2 regions of the Streptomyces nodosus genome follow, and region 1 is predicted to be linked to the other one. Evidence: riboswitches for the same ligand, from Rfam matches in the RefSeq annotation. Region 1 holds a riboswitch; the other holds the start of a gene.
What was found. Region 1 has a riboswitch for cobalamin ahead of CP978_RS02795 (ABC transporter substrate-binding protein). Riboswitches for the same ligand answer to the same signal wherever they lie in the genome.

Region 1 (7,271 bases):
GCCGCACATCCGTCAGCAAGGTGGCGTCGTCGATCCGCACGCCGACGTCCTCGGCCCGCAGCACCACCGGGTCCCTGCCGGTCATGACCGGCCCCCCGCGGTGGACCCGTTGCGTCCCTGGAGCCACAGCAGCCATGCGAAGAACGGCGCGCCCAGTCCGGCGGTGACGATGCCGACCGGTATCTCCCGGTCGCTGAGCACCGAACGCGCCACGATGTCACTGCCCACCAGCAGCGACGCGCCGAGCAGCGCCGACATCGGCAGCAGCAGGGCATGGCGCGGGCCGCAGACCAGGCGGACGACATGCGGTACGACCAGGCCGACGAATCCGATGACCCCGGTGTGGGCGACCAGACACGCGGTCACCAGCGCGGCCGTGGCGATCAGGGCCCAGCGGACACGTTCGACAGGGACGCCGAAGGAGCGGGCCGCGGTCTCACCGAACGCGAACGCGTCCAGGTCCCGGGCGGCCGTGACCATGACCAGCGTGCCGAGGACGGCCACCGCGGTCAGGAAGAGCGCCGTGTGCCACCGCACGCCGGCCACCGAGCCCAGCGTCCACTCCATGACGCCCCGCGCGGCATCGCGGTCGCCGAGGACCAGCACCACGAACGAGGTGTACGCGGCGCACATCTGCCCCACCGCGATACCGGCCAGCACGGTCCGAGCGGCCGGCAGGGACCAGGTGCGCGCACCGGCCAGGGTCAGCACGACGACCACCGCGAGCAGGGCGCCCACGAAGGCGGCCGCCGAGAGCGCGCCGGTGGCCGCGGCGCCGGTGGCTCCGACGCCGAGGACGATCACGGTGACCGCGCCGACGGCCGCCCCGTCGGAGATTCCGAGCAGATAGGGGTCTGCCAGATCGTTCCCCGTCAGGGTCTGCAGCACCGCGCCGCACATCGCGAGGCCCGCGCCCGTCGCCGCGGCCCCCAGGACCCGGGGCAGCCGCAGCTGCCAGACGATCTGGTCGTCCAGCAGCGTGACCGGGGCGCTGCCGAGGCCGAGCCGGCGCAGGACTACGTCGGCCACCACGCCCGGCGGCTCATGGACGGATCCCACGGCGAGGCCGGCCAGGGCGACGGCCGGCAGCAGGACCGCAGCGACGGCCAGGGCCACCGCCGCACGACTCGGGCCTGCCGGCCGTGCGGCGATGCGGTCGGCCGCGGTCATGAACGCGGGTGCACCTTGCTGAGACCGGCCGAGAGCCGGGCGGCGCCGTCGGCGAGCAGTACACCGGGTGTCGTCTCGGAGAACGGCACGACCACGAAGGCATGGTGCCGGACAGCCGTGAGCTTGCTCAGCACAGGATCGTGCTCCAGATAGTCGATCTTGGACTGTGCGGTGTCCCGGTCGGCGTCCGCGAGCACGATGACGTCCGGGTCCGCGGCGATCACCTTCTCCCAGCTCGCGTGCTGCCAGCCACCGGGCAGCGCGCCGAAGACGTTGCGGGCGCCTACGGCGTCGAGCAGCAGCTGGGGGCCGCCGTGGCCGGCACCGACGTAGGGGGTCTTGGTGTCCGAGTCGTACCAGAACACCTTCAGGCCCTTGCCCGCCGCCGTGGCCTCGAGCGCGGAGAGCTGCCGCTTCTGCTCCTTCTGGAGGGCGGCCGCACGCGGCGCGACACCGAAGACCTCGGCGACGTCGGCCAGTTCGTCCCACACCGTCTGGAAGGACGGCGGCGGCGCCTGCTTGCCGCCGGGGCAGCCGAGCCTCGACAGATACGACGCGATGCCCTCGGTTCTCAGCTCCGCCTGAGTGCCCGCCACCTTGTCGGTGAACGCGCTGGAGTAGGAGGCGTAGAGGAAGTCCGGGTGCGCCGCCAGGAGCTTTTCCTTGCTCGGGTACTCCTTGGCCAGCACCGGGACGCTGTCGTAGGCCGCCTTCCACTTCGCCGGGATAGCGTCGTCCAGGTAGGCCGTTCCGGCCATCCGGGACTCCAGGCCGAGTGCCAGGGCCACTTCGGTGGCGCCCTGGTTCAGGGTGACCAGCCGGTTGGGGGGTGCCGCGACGGTCGTGGTGACGCCGCAGCTGCTCACGCTCACCGGCGCGGGCCGGCCGCTCCCGGACGTGGCGGCGGACTCGTCGGCCGCGGGTGCGCCCGTGCAGGCGCCGAGCGCACCGACGAGCAGGAGCGCCGCGGCGGCGAGACCGGAGCGCGCCGAACGCACCGGACGCGTGGGACGCGTGGGACGTATGGACCGTCGAGATCGAAACGGACGCAGGGGACCGCTGGGCACGTGTTCTCCAAAACCCTCGTGGAACATGTCGCGCCGTGACCGGTCTCCTGGCTTCTGCATCGACATTCCACGGCCGGCCTTCCCGGACGGCTCGTTCCCGATCCACCCAGTGGCCCCGACCGCTCCGTGGAGCGGTCGGCGAGGGCCGCGGAACTCCGCAGCTACAGTGGCGAGGGCCGCACCGGCTTTCGACCGGTTTCCCGTACACCACGGCGGCGACACGCTATCAGCCCCGTGCTGCGGCCACCGGATCAGGCGGCCTCCTCCAGGTCGGCCTCGCGCCGCACGGGACGCTCCGGCACCGTCCGGCTCCGGCCCGGCAGCAGCAACAGCCCCATTCCCAGGACGAGACCCAGCGAGGGCAGCACCGGGAAGCGACCCTCGTACGCGAATCCCTGCACGGCGAAGCGGGACAGGGCGGCGACGTTCACGGCGAGGCCGAGCCACAGCGGCCAGGAGCGGCGCAGACCGGCATCCGGGCGGGTCCGTTCGTACAGCGTGGCCAGCTTCCGCTCCAGCGGTCGCAGCGCCGCCGCGAGACCGGCGAGCACAAGCCCGAGCACCAGCAGCCACGGCACCCGCAGCGCCCACCACCCGGCGGACCCGAAGACGGGCTCGGGCGCGAGGTCGGTCAGGTAGAACGCGGCGGCCACGACCAGCACCGGCAGCATGTGCCACAGATACAGCGTCAGGCTCGCACCGCCGACCGGCCGCACCAGACGCCACACCCACGCGCGGTCCAGAAGCCTCCGCACGGCTGGCGCGACCAGCAGACACACGCCGGTCTGGGCCACCACCCACGCCAGCATCGCCAGCGACGGCGGGTCGGTGTTGCTGGGCGTCTGCCCCGTCACAAGGATCAGACTGACCGGGAACGGCCCGAGACCGACCAGCGCCGCGAACGCCGCCCCACCGCCCACCGCCATCGCGGCCGGCACCCGCCGACGACGCGTCAGCAGACCGTCCCGCCAGCAGAAGCCCAACTGATAGGCCACGCCCCACACCAGGACGTAGTTGACCAGACCGGCAAACGGCGCGTGCACCGTCACCACCAGCACCCCGACGGCCGCGGCCCCCATGCCCATGACCACGGCGGCGCGCAGCCCCCAGCGCCGATGTGCCGCATACAGCGGCGGCGTCAGGGCACTGAGCAGCAGGTACACCGGAAGGAACCAGAACTGCATGCCCATCGCCCAGCCCACGAGCGCAAGCGTGCCCGCATCCACACCGACCGCCGCACAGATCCCGACGGCGAGCAGCACAAGACCGCTGTAGGCGCCCGCCGGAAGCAGCAGCCGCAACGACCGCCGTCCCACCCAGCCGGCCGCGGAACCACCCGCCGCGCGCGCCCGCGACCAGGAGCCCCCCGCGGCGTGACCGCCGGCCAGGAAGAACAGCGGCATGATCTGAAAGCCCAGAGTCAGCCACTGCGTCCAAGGGACCGTCGCCAACAACTCGGGCGCGGTGATCCGTCCGTCGCTCTCCCGGACCAGGCCGGTGATCAGCCAGTGGCCGAGCACCACCAGGACGATCGCCCACGCACGCAAGAAGTCGACATAACGGTCTCTGCCCATGCTCGTCATGCTGCCGCACACCCGGGCGGCAGCATGACGAGAACTCCGCACCGCAACCAATCCGTGCCCGCCACGACACCCGGAGGGGTGGCCGACGGCTGTTCGCCGACGACGCCAAGTCCCCTGCCCACGACGGGAATCCACGGGGGGGCGCTCGACGCTTTCTCCCTCGAACCCTGAAGCGGTGAGCCATGGCCGCCTGACAAAGTAATTCCGTCCGCTACGACAGGTACCGAGGAGCTTCCCCCATGACCGCCCGTTTCAAGGACAAGGTCGTCGTCGTCACCGGCGCGGGATCCGGCATCGGCCGGGCCGGCGCCAGGGCTTTCGCCCGTGAGGGCGCCACCGTGGTCGCCGCCGGCGCCCGGCTCGAGTCCATCGAGGAGACCGTGCGACTCGTCGACGAGGAGGACGGCGGCACCGCCGAAGCGGTCGTCGCCGACGTCACCCGGCCCGAGGACATGGAGCGTCTGGTCCGCACCACGGTGGAGCGCCACGGCGGCCTGCATATCGCGCACAACAACGCCGGCGTCTTCGGCAAACCCACCCCGGTCGGCGATCTGGACCTGGCGGTGTGGCACTCCGTGCTGGACGTCAATCTGAACGGTGTCCTGCACAGCATGCAGCAGGAGATCGCCCATATGCGGGCCAACGGCGGCGGCGTCATCGTCAACACCGCGTCCAACATCGGCTATCACGGCCGCCGCCCCGGCATGGCCGCCTACGCCGCCTCCAAGGCCGCCGTGAGCACCCTCACCCGGGTCGCCGCCCTGGACCACATCAAGGACAACGTACGTATCAACGCGGTGAGCCCCGGCGCCACCGACACCGGCATGTCGCTGCGCCCCGGGGAGACCGACACCGACCGCGCGGCCCGACTGGCCACGACAGTGCCGATCGCCCGCGTCGCCACCACCGACGAGATCGTGGCCGCGGTGCTCTGGCTCGCCTCCGACGAGTCCAGCTTCGTCGTCGGCCACGACCTCGTCGTCGACGGCGGCGTCACCAGCTGATCCCGCCACGGCCACGATCGGGACCGACCCTTTGTCCCACCACCTGATCACAGCTTCGGTCAGAGCATCAGCAGCAGCCGTGTGTTCGGTACGAGCTTCCGGTTCACGCTGGTGCTCTGCACGAAGATCGTGAAGTCGTCGTTGTGGTCCGGCTTGACGCGGATCTCCACGTCCGGCAGGCCGAGCATGGCTCGGGCCTCGGGCCCCGTGTACACCCGGTCCGACTTCTTCTCCAGCACCGCGATCTGCTTCCGCGCCTGGATCTTCTCCGACTTGCTCAGCTGGTAGAACGCACCACCGGTACGGTAGGTGTGCCCGCACTCGATGACCCAGTCCCGTATCGCCGCGTCGCGAGCCACCGGGATCAGCTGGTACGCCGACGGATTCACCGGGGTGAGGCCGGCCGCCTTGATGGTGTCCTTGTTGACCGTGTCCGCACCCGTGGAGAACACCGCCCGCGAGCCCCGGATGCCCTGTGTGCGGCCCACCATGAAATTCTCGGTGGCCTGCCGGATGACCTGCCCGGCCTCCTCCAGACCCCGTGTGCTCGTGGCGTCCCAGATGGCGATGTTGTCCCTCGGGAAACCGCACTGCATGGCCTCGCGCTTGCCCATCTGGTCCGGCACCAGGACGGCCAGCGTCCAGTTGTCCTGCTGAGTCTCGATCATCTCGGCCACGGCCTTGACCAGGCCGCGTTGATCCCTGGTAGGGGCATCCGGGGAGCGATGACTCGCGTTCTCCTGCCCGTCGGTGAGCACGAACGTCAAAAAGCTGTGGTCGCCGTACAGTTGAGCCGTCTGCGCCAGCTCCCGCTGCGACTTCAGCGCGGCCGCCAGCAGAGCCGTCATTCCACCGACCCGGTACAGCTGCTTCAGCGACGGCATCCGCAGCACGTCCTTGTCGTAGATGACGCACTCCACCGTGTCCGCGAAGACGTACACCGTGACGCGGGTCTCCTGGTCCAGCTCCCTGGACCGGCGGGCAAGGTAGGCGATCTGCTGGTCGGCGACTTCGACGACCTTGCGGCTCAGATGCGACATGGACGAACTGGCGTCCAGCACAAGAGCGACGTGATTGATGTAGTTCTGGTATCCGGACATGACAGCGCCCCCTCTTTCCGACTCGATGCTTCTACCGTCTCACCCACCACTGACAATCGATCAGGACCGCTCCCCACTCACGATCGACGAGCGTCGCGGAGTAGAGGAGGGCGATCCCCTGTACTTCGACTACGTCCTGATCACCACAGGGCCTGTCCGCTGACCTGAGCTCGGCGGTGCTTCAGGCCGGAGGGCGGCGGGTAGATGCCGGCACGGGTGCCGCCGAGGACCGGGGGCGGGCCGGGCACGGTGGACGAAGGGGGAGCTCATGTCCGACGAGCTGGTGCGGTTCGAGCTGGGGGAGGGCTCGGCCGGGGTCTATGTGGAACTGGCGGAGGACGACTCCGGGGTGGAACGGGTACGGCGGCGCAGCGGCGCGCGGTCGGACGCGGTGGACGGGTTCGAGAACGGCCTGGACCAGATCCGTGACGTGGCGGCCCGCACACTGCGGCGGATCACCTCGATGCCGGCCGCACCGTCGACGGTGGAGCTGGAGTTCGGGGTGAAGTTCAGCGTGGAGGCGGGCGCGGTCATCGCCCGGACCGGCGTCGAGGGGCACCTGAAGGTGAAGGTGGTCTGGGAGAACGCCGCTCTGCGACGGCGGGCGGGGCAGGACGAGGACGACGAGGACGACGAGGACGACGAGGACGACGAGGGCGGTGAGACGACCGGGGCGGGGGACGCCACCGGGGCGGCGCACGCGACCGGAAACAGCGCCGGAGCCGGCACCGGAGTCTGATTCGGCTCCCGGCGTCGTCTCGCCGTCGGAGTCGGCGTCCGACCCGGCGCGGGGTCACTTCGCCGTCGATGGCGGCGACTGCCCCCGCGGCACGGTCACTTCGGCATCGGATCCGTCGGTTTGACCGCCACCGGGTCCGCACCGGCCGGCTTCCGGCGCATGGGAGCCACCCTCGTGTGCGGTGCCGGTGCCGTCACGACCTCAGGGGGCGTCGCCTCCTCCACCGGACTCGGCCCGGCCCCGATCCGTTCCAGCTGGCTCCGGTACAGCGTCGTGCGGCCGGTGACGGACTGCGCGCACAGCACCGCCAGGATGCCGGGGCCGAGGAGCGAGGCGTCGCCCAGCATCTCCGCCACCATCACCAGGACCCCGAGCGGAGCATGGGCCACGGAGCCCAGACAGGCCGCCATCCCCACCGCCACCGGGACGAGCGGACTGTGGGGAGCGATGCCGAGCGGCTCTGCCAGCCGCCACAACGCCGCGCCCACACCGGCGCCCACCACCATGCCCGGACCGAAGATGCCGCCCGACCCGCCGGAGCCGACCGTCAGCGCCGTACCCACGATCTTCGCCAGCGGCAGCGCGAGTACCACGGCCAGCGGCAGACC
Region 2 (7,271 bases), 6.6 Mb from region 1:
GCAGGGCGGTGCGGCCCTTGCGTTCGACGAGGATCGTCTCGTACCCGTCGGCGGGTTCTGTGGTCATGACGGCTGTTCTCCGCTCTGCTCTCTGATGGTGCGTACGATGCCGGAGAAGTCCTCCGTGGCGCCGACCCGTTCGGCGTAGTCGGCGTACAACTCGGCCGCGCGGAGTCCGAGTTCGGTGTGCACCCCGCCGGCGCGGGCCGCGTCGGCGGCGAGCCCGAGGTCCTTGGCCATCAGGGAGGCGGCGAAGCCCGGACGGTAGTCCCGGTTGGCGGGGCTGGTGGGCACCGGGCCGGGGACGGGGCAGTTGACGCTGAGCGCCCAGCACTGCCCGGACGCGGTGGAGGCCACGTCGTACAGCGCCTGGGCGGACAGGCCGAGGCTCTCGCCGAGCACGAACGCCTCGCTCACGGCGATCATGGAGATGCCGAGGATCATGTTGTTGCAGATCTTGGCCGCCTGGCCGGCGCCCTCGCCGCCGCAGTGGACGACCCTGCTGCCCATGGCCTCCAGCAGGGGCCGCGCCTCGGTGAACTCCGGTTCCCCTCCCCCGGCCATGAAGGTGAGCGTGGCGGCCTCCGCGCCCACCACTCCGCCGGAGACGGGGGCGTCCAGGGACCGCATTCCGGCGGCGACGGCGCGTTCATGGGCGGTGCGGGCGTCTGCGACGTCGATGGTGGAGCAGTCGACGAAGAGGGTGCCGGGCCGGGCCGCGGGCAGCACGGTGTCGTACAGCTCGAGGACATGGCGGCCCGCGGGCAGCATGGTGATCACCACCTCGGCGTCCGCCACGGCGTCGGCGGCGGAGGCGGCCGGTTCGACACCCGCCTGGGCGGCGTCGTCGAGGGCGGCGGGCACCAGGTCGTGGCCGCGCACCCGGTGGCCGGCCTTGACCAGGTTGGCGGCCATGGGGGCGCCCATGTGCCCGAGCCCGATGAAGGCGAGGGTGGGGCTCATCGAGGTGCCTCCGAGGTGGTGTCGGGTCCGGCGAGCCCCAGTTCACGGTCGCCGAGGGGGGCGAAGAAACGTTCCACGTCGGCGTCGGTGACCTCGGCGAGGGTCGCCGGGGACCAGCGCGGGTTGCGGTCCTTGTCGATGATCTGGGCGCGGATGCCCTCCACCAGGTCGGGGGAGGTCAGGGTCGCGCAGGAGACTCGGTACTCCTGGTCGAGGACCCGCTCCAGGGTGCCCAGGTCACGGGCGCGGCGCAGGGCGGCCAGGGTGACCTTGAGCGAGGTGGGCGACTTGGTGAGCAGGGTCCCGGCGGCCTCCTTGGCGTCCGGGTCGCCGTGGGCGAACAGCCGCTCCACGATCCCCTCGACCGTGTCGGCGCCGTAGCACGCGTCGATCCACTGCCGCTGCCCGGCCGTCTCCCCCGGGGGCGGCGGCTGCACATGGCGGGTGAGCGCCTCCTGGACGGGCAGCTCGGCGAGGTCGGCGAGCAGTTCCGGGAGCGCGGCGGACGGGACGTGATGGTCGGCCAGTCCGCACAGCAGTGCGTCGGCCGCGCCGATCTGCGCGCCCGTCAGCGCCAGATGGGTGCCCAGCTCGCCCGGGGCGCGGGCGAGCAGATGGGTGCCGCCGACATCGGGGACGAAGCCGATGCCGGTCTCGGGCATGGCGATCCGCGACCGTTCGGTGACGATCCGGACGTCGCCGTGCGCGGAGACGCCGACGCCGCCGCCCATGACGATGCCGTCCATGAGGGCGACATACGGCTTGGGGTAGCGGGCGATACGGGCGTTGAGGTGATACTCCTCGCGCCAGAACGTGGCCGCGGCGGCGCCGTCGCCGTCGCGGGCGTCGTCATGGACGGCGCGGATGTCGCCGCCCGCGCACAGTCCGCGCTCCCCGGCGCCGTCGATCACCACGGTCCCCACGGCCGGGTCGTGTTCCCATGCGGTCAGCGCCTCGTCGATGCGGCGCACCATGGCGAGGTTCAGGGAGTTGAGGGCCCTCGGCCGGTTGAGGGTGATGCGGGCGGCCCGTCCTGCGGTGTGCAGCAGGACGGGTTCCTCGGTGGCGGTCATCCGAACGCCTCCGTCAGTCCACGGGCCACGATGACGCGCATGATCTCGTTGGTTCCTTCCAGGATCTGGTGCACTCGCAGGTCACGGACGATCTTCTCGATGCCGTACTCGCTGAGGTAGCCGTAGCCGCCGTGGAGTTGGAGTGCGCGGTCGGCCACGGTGTACCCGGTGTCGGTGGCGAACCTCTTCGCCATGGCGCACAGATACGGCGCCTGGGGGTCGCCCGCGTCGAGTGCCTGGGCGGCCTGCCGCACCAGGGCGCGGGCGGCGGTCAGTTCGGTCGCCATGTCGGCGAGGCGGAAGCGCAGCGCCTGGGAGTCGAGCAGGCGCCGGCCGAAGGCCTCCCGGTCGGCGAGGTGGGCGAGGCTCCGGTCGAGGGCGCTGCGGGCGCCGCCCAGGGAGCAGGCGGCGATGCCGAGGCGGCCGCCGTTCAGGCCGTTCATCGCGATCCGGAAGCCCTCCCCCTCACGGCCCAGGAGCCGGTCGGCGGGCAGGCGTACGCCGTCCAGGACGACCTGGCGGGTGGGCTGGGCGTTCCAGCCCATCTTGCGTTCGTTGGGGCCGAAGGTGATGCCCGGGTCGTCCTTGTCGACCAGGAACGCGGAGACCCCGCTCGCGCCGGCGCCGCCGGTGCGGGCCATGACCACATAGACCTGGGAGGCGCCCGCCCCGGAGATGAACTGCTTCACCCCGGTGAGCACCCAGTGGTCGCCGTCGCGCACGGCCCGGGTGCTGAGGGCCGCCGCGTCCGAGCCGGCGCCCGGTTCGGTCAGGCAGTAGCTGGCGAGGTCGTCCGTCGCGCACAGCCTCGGCAGCCATCGTTCGCGTTGGGTGTCGTCACCGTAGCGGTCGATCATCCAGCCGACCATGTTGTGGATGGAGAGATAGGCCGCGATGGCGGGGCAGCCGGAGGCGAGGGTCTCGAAGATGAGGACGCCGTCGGTGCGGCTGAGTCCGGAGCCGCCGTGCTCCTCGCGGACGTAGATCCCGCCGAGGCCGAGCCCGGCGGCCTTGCGGAGCACATCGACGGGGAAGTGCTTGTCGCGGTCCCAGTCCAGGGCGTGCGGGGCCACATGGTCCTGGGTGAAGTCGAGGGTGGCCTCGACGAGGGCCTGCTGGTCCTCGGTGAGCAGGGTGCTGGTCATGGTCGCTCAGCCCATCGTGGGAATCGTGAAGCTGGCGCCTTCGCGCAGCCCGGCGGGCCAGCGGGAGGTGACGGTCTTGGTGCGGGTGTAGAAGCGGATGGAGTCCGGGCCGTGCTGGTTCAGATCGCCGAAACCGGAGCGCTTCCAGCCGCCGAAGGTGTGATAGGCGACCGGCACCGGGATGGGTACGTTGACGCCGACCATGCCGGTGTCGACGCGCCGGGTGAAGTCGCGGGCGGTGTCCCCGTCGCGGGTGAAGAGGGCGACGCCGTTGCCGAAGGGGTGTTCGCTGGGCAGGCGCAGGGCCTCCTCGTAGTCGGCGGCGCGGACCACGGACAGCACCGGGCCGAAGATCTCCTCCTGGTAGATACGCATCTGCGGGGTGACCCGGTCGAAGAGCGAGGCTCCGGCGAAGAAGCCGTTCTCATGGCCGGGGAACACGAAGTCCCGGCCGTCCACGACGAGTTCGGCGCCTTCCTCGACTCCGAGGTCGACATAGGAGCGGACCCGGTCCAGGGCGTCCCGGCCGACCAGCGGACCGAAGTCGGCCTGGGGGTCGTCGCTGCGGCCGATGCGCAGGGTGCCGATGCGTTCGGTGAGGCGTGCGACCAGGGCGTCGGCGGTGGCCTCGCCGACCGGGACGGCGACCGAGATCGCCATGCAGCGCTCGCCCGCCGAGCCGTATCCGGCGCCGATCAGGGCGTCCACGGCCTGGTCCAGGTCGGCGTCCGGCATCACGATCATATGGTTCTTGGCGCCGCCGAAGCACTGGGCCCGCTTGCCATGGGCGGCGGCGGTGGCATAGACGTGCGCGGCGATCGGCGTGGAGCCGACGAAGCCGAGGGCGGCGACGCGCGGGTCCTCCAGGAGGGTGTCGACGGCTTCCCGGGCGCCGTTGACCACATTGAGGACGCCGGGCGGCAGGCCCGCCTCCAGGAAGAGCTCGGCGAGCCGCAGCGGGACGGAGGGGTCACGCTCGGACGGCTTGAGGATGAAGGCGTTGCCGCAGGCCAGGGCGGGGGCGGCCTTCCAGAGGGGGATCATGGCGGGGAAGTTGAACGGGGTGATGCCGGCGACGACGCCGAGGGGTGCGCGCAGCGAGTGGACATCGATGCCGGTGCCCGCGTTGTCGGTGAACTCGCCCTTGAGCAGATGCGGGATACCGGCGGCGAACTCCACGACCTCCAGGCCGCGTTGGATGTCCCCGCGGGCGTCGGCGACCGTCTTGCCGTGCTCGGCGGACAGCAGCCGGGCCAGCGCGTCCTTCTCCTCCTCGACGAGCTGGAGGAAGCGCAGCAGGACCCGGGCGCGACGCTGTGGGTTCCACTCGCCCCACTCGCGCTGTGCCTCGACGGCGACGGCGATCGCCGCCTCGGTCTCGGCCCGGTCGGCGAGCGGCACCAGGGCCTGGACCTCGCCGGTGTTGGGGTCGTACACATCGCCGTAGGACCCCGAGGTCCCCGGGGTGTGCTTGCCGCCGACGAAGTGGGTCAGCTCGCGGACATCGGTGTGATCAAGTGGACGGATCATGGGTGCCTGCTCTCGTCAGGTGATCCGGGATGGCGCGGCGTACCGGCGCACGGGTGATGTGCGCGGCTCGCGCGGAACGCGTATGGCGTGGGAACCCTCAGGGGGTGACGGTGGGATTGCCTCTCGGGCAGTGCCGGTCGAGTCCGCCGGGGTCGTGAATGCGCACCGGTGCCATGCGTGTCAGCTCCATCCTCGTGGACAACACGGAACGTCCCGCGGCCGGTATCCTGACTCCCGGATCAGCGCGCGCCGTCCGCCTTCCCGACATCCTGCTCGTCAGTGGCGTCCTGCTCGACGGCGTGCTCCCCGGTCACAGTGGCGGGACCGTGCCGGAATCACACCGGCTTCCCTGCACCGCGGGCCTTTCCCTCCACTATATAGTTGGGCTTCCTAGTAATTCCATTAGTCCGCGCTCACCCGGTTCCGGAATCCGTCGGCCGGGGCTCCGTGAACCGCACCGGTGCCCGGAAGCGGGCACGGCGGGCGGCGCGCCGGAAGGTGGTCAGCACCGCCGGACCGACCAGTAGCACACACACGAAGTTGGTGACCGCCCGCCCGGTGTCCCAGCCCAGCGAAGTGGCCAGGTCGAAGGCGACATAGCGGTGCCACTGCTCGGTGAAAGGCAGCCCCGGGAGATAGGCGATGGAGCTGTTCGGGTCGAGGGAGAACGGCCAGAAGGAAAGGTTGAGCAGAAAGCCGAAGAGATAGCCGGAGAGCGATCCGTAGCCGGCCAGCATCAGGACCTCACGCCGGCCGCTCGCCCTGGGCAGCAACCCGGCGAGCATCCCGACGAAGGCGCAGCCGAACATCTGGTACGGCATCCAGGGCCCCACTCCCCCGGTGATCAGCGCCGAGGCGAACAGCGAGGTGCAGCCGAGGACGAAGCCGAAGCCGGGCCCGTAGACCCGTCCCGCCAGCACCAGGACGAAGAAGACGGTCTCGATGCCGGCGGTTCCGGCTCCCAGGGGGCGCAGGGCCGCGTTCACGGCGGAGAGGACGCCCAGCATGGCGAGCGCCTTGGAGTCGATGCCGCCCTCGGCGATCTCGGACAGCACCACGGCCAGGACCAGCACCAGCAGCACGCCGAAGATCAGCGGCGGGGCGTAGGCGGAGCCGAAGGTGCCCGGTGCGACGACGAACGGCCAGAAGAACGCCACGAGGCCCAGGAACGCGGCCAGTGTCATGACCACACCGGCGCGGGGAGTCAGCCGGATGGCGGTCCCGGTGGCTGTGCTCATGGGTGTGTTCCTCCCTCACTCTCGCCGGTCAGGGCCCGAGCGACCTGATCGACCGTCAGGAAGGGCAGCGGGAAAAGGATCTTCGCCGTCTGCGGGGCGAACGTCGGTGAGGAGACGATGACTTCGGCCGTCGGTCCGTCGGCCACCACGTCGCCCTCGGCCATGACGACCACCCGGTCGGCGGCGCGGGCGGCGAACTCGACGTCATGGGTGGAGATCACGACCGCCCGGCCCTCGGCGGCGAGGGTGTCGACGATGCCGATCAGCTCCGTCTTGGCACGGTAGTCCAGGCCCCGGGTCGGCTCGTCCAGGAGGACGACCCGGGGCGCGGCGGAGAGCTGGACGGCGAGGACGAGCGCGAGCTTCTGCCCCTCCGACAGGTCCCGCGGGTGGGTGGCGTCGTCGATGCCGGGCGCGAGCCGGTCGAGGAGGGCGCGGGCCTTCACCAGGGTCCCCGATTCGGCGTCCGCCTGGTCGAGTTCCTGGCGGACGCTCTCCAGATAGAGCAGATCTGCGGGGGTCTGCGGGACCAGTCCGACGAGTCGGCGGGCCTCCGCGGCCGACACGGTGTGCGGGTCCGTCCCACCCTGGCCGTCGGTGACTTTCACCGTCCCGGCCCGGCGCGGGCCGGAGCCCTGCAGGGCCCACAGCAGGGATGATTTGCCTGATCCGTTGCGGCCCATCAGCGCGGTGACCTCACCTGCGTGCAGATCGAGGTCCACCTCACGGACGGCGGGAACATCCCGGTAGGCGACCGTGACGCCGCGCCCTGCCAGCAGCCTCGGCCGGTCCTCGGCGACCGCCCGTACGGGGGGCGCGGCACGGCCGGCCAGCCGGGCCCGGAGCGGGGCCGCGGCACGGCGTGCGTCACGGATGGACAGCGGCAGCGGGGACCAGTCCGCGGTCCGGCCCAGCTCCACGATCGGCGGCGCGATCGTGGAACGGAGGAGGATCTCCTGGGGTGTGCCGATGCGGGCACGGCCGTCGCCCGGCAGATGGATGACGCGATCCGCGTACTGGACGACCCGCTCGAGGCGGTGCTCGGCCATCAGGACGGTGACGCCGAGGTCGTGGACCAGCCGGGTGACGGCCGCCAGGACCTCCTCGGCCGCGGTCGGGTCCAGGGCGGAGGTCGGCTCGTCCAGCACCAGTACGCGGGGGTGAGCGGTGAGGACCGAGCCGATGGCGACGCGCTGCTGCTGGCCGCCGGAGAGTTCATGCAGGGCGCGGTGGCGCAGATCGGCGAGGCCGAGCAGGTCGAGGGTCTCCTCGACCCGCTTGCGCATGGCCGCCGGCGGGATCGCCAACTGCTCCATCACATA

Region 2: another riboswitch for cobalamin. It lies ahead of CP978_RS31720 (CoA-acylating methylmalonate-semialdehyde dehydrogenase); the one in region 1 lies ahead of CP978_RS02795 (ABC transporter substrate-binding protein).

The regions. Positions count from the first base shown of each region.
Region 1 covers NZ_CP023747.1:541,388-548,658, reverse strand. The annotation lists gene CP978_RS02805 (ABC transporter ATP-binding protein) at 1-85, opposite strand, end outside; gene CP978_RS02800 (FecCD family ABC transporter permease) at 82-1,170, opposite strand; gene CP978_RS02795 (ABC transporter substrate-binding protein) at 1,167-2,168, opposite strand; cobalamin riboswitch at 2,259-2,464, opposite strand; gene CP978_RS02790 (acyltransferase family protein) at 2,489-3,811, opposite strand; gene CP978_RS02785 (SDR family NAD(P)-dependent oxidoreductase) at 4,060-4,824, shown strand; gene CP978_RS02780 (vWA domain-containing protein) at 4,884-5,924, opposite strand; gene CP978_RS34745 (CU044_2847 family protein) at 6,193-6,663, shown strand; gene CP978_RS02770 (chloride channel protein) at 6,759-7,271, opposite strand, start outside.
Region 2 covers NZ_CP023747.1:7,121,682-7,128,952, reverse strand. The annotation lists gene CP978_RS31740 (enoyl-CoA hydratase) at 1-67, opposite strand, end outside; gene mmsB (3-hydroxyisobutyrate dehydrogenase) at 64-963, opposite strand; gene CP978_RS31730 (enoyl-CoA hydratase/isomerase family protein) at 960-2,036, opposite strand; gene CP978_RS31725 (acyl-CoA dehydrogenase family protein) at 2,033-3,181, opposite strand; gene CP978_RS31720 (CoA-acylating methylmalonate-semialdehyde dehydrogenase) at 3,188-4,711, opposite strand; cobalamin riboswitch at 4,912-5,085, opposite strand; gene CP978_RS31715 (ECF transporter S component) at 5,125-5,949, opposite strand; gene CP978_RS31710 (ABC transporter ATP-binding protein) at 5,946-7,271, opposite strand, start outside.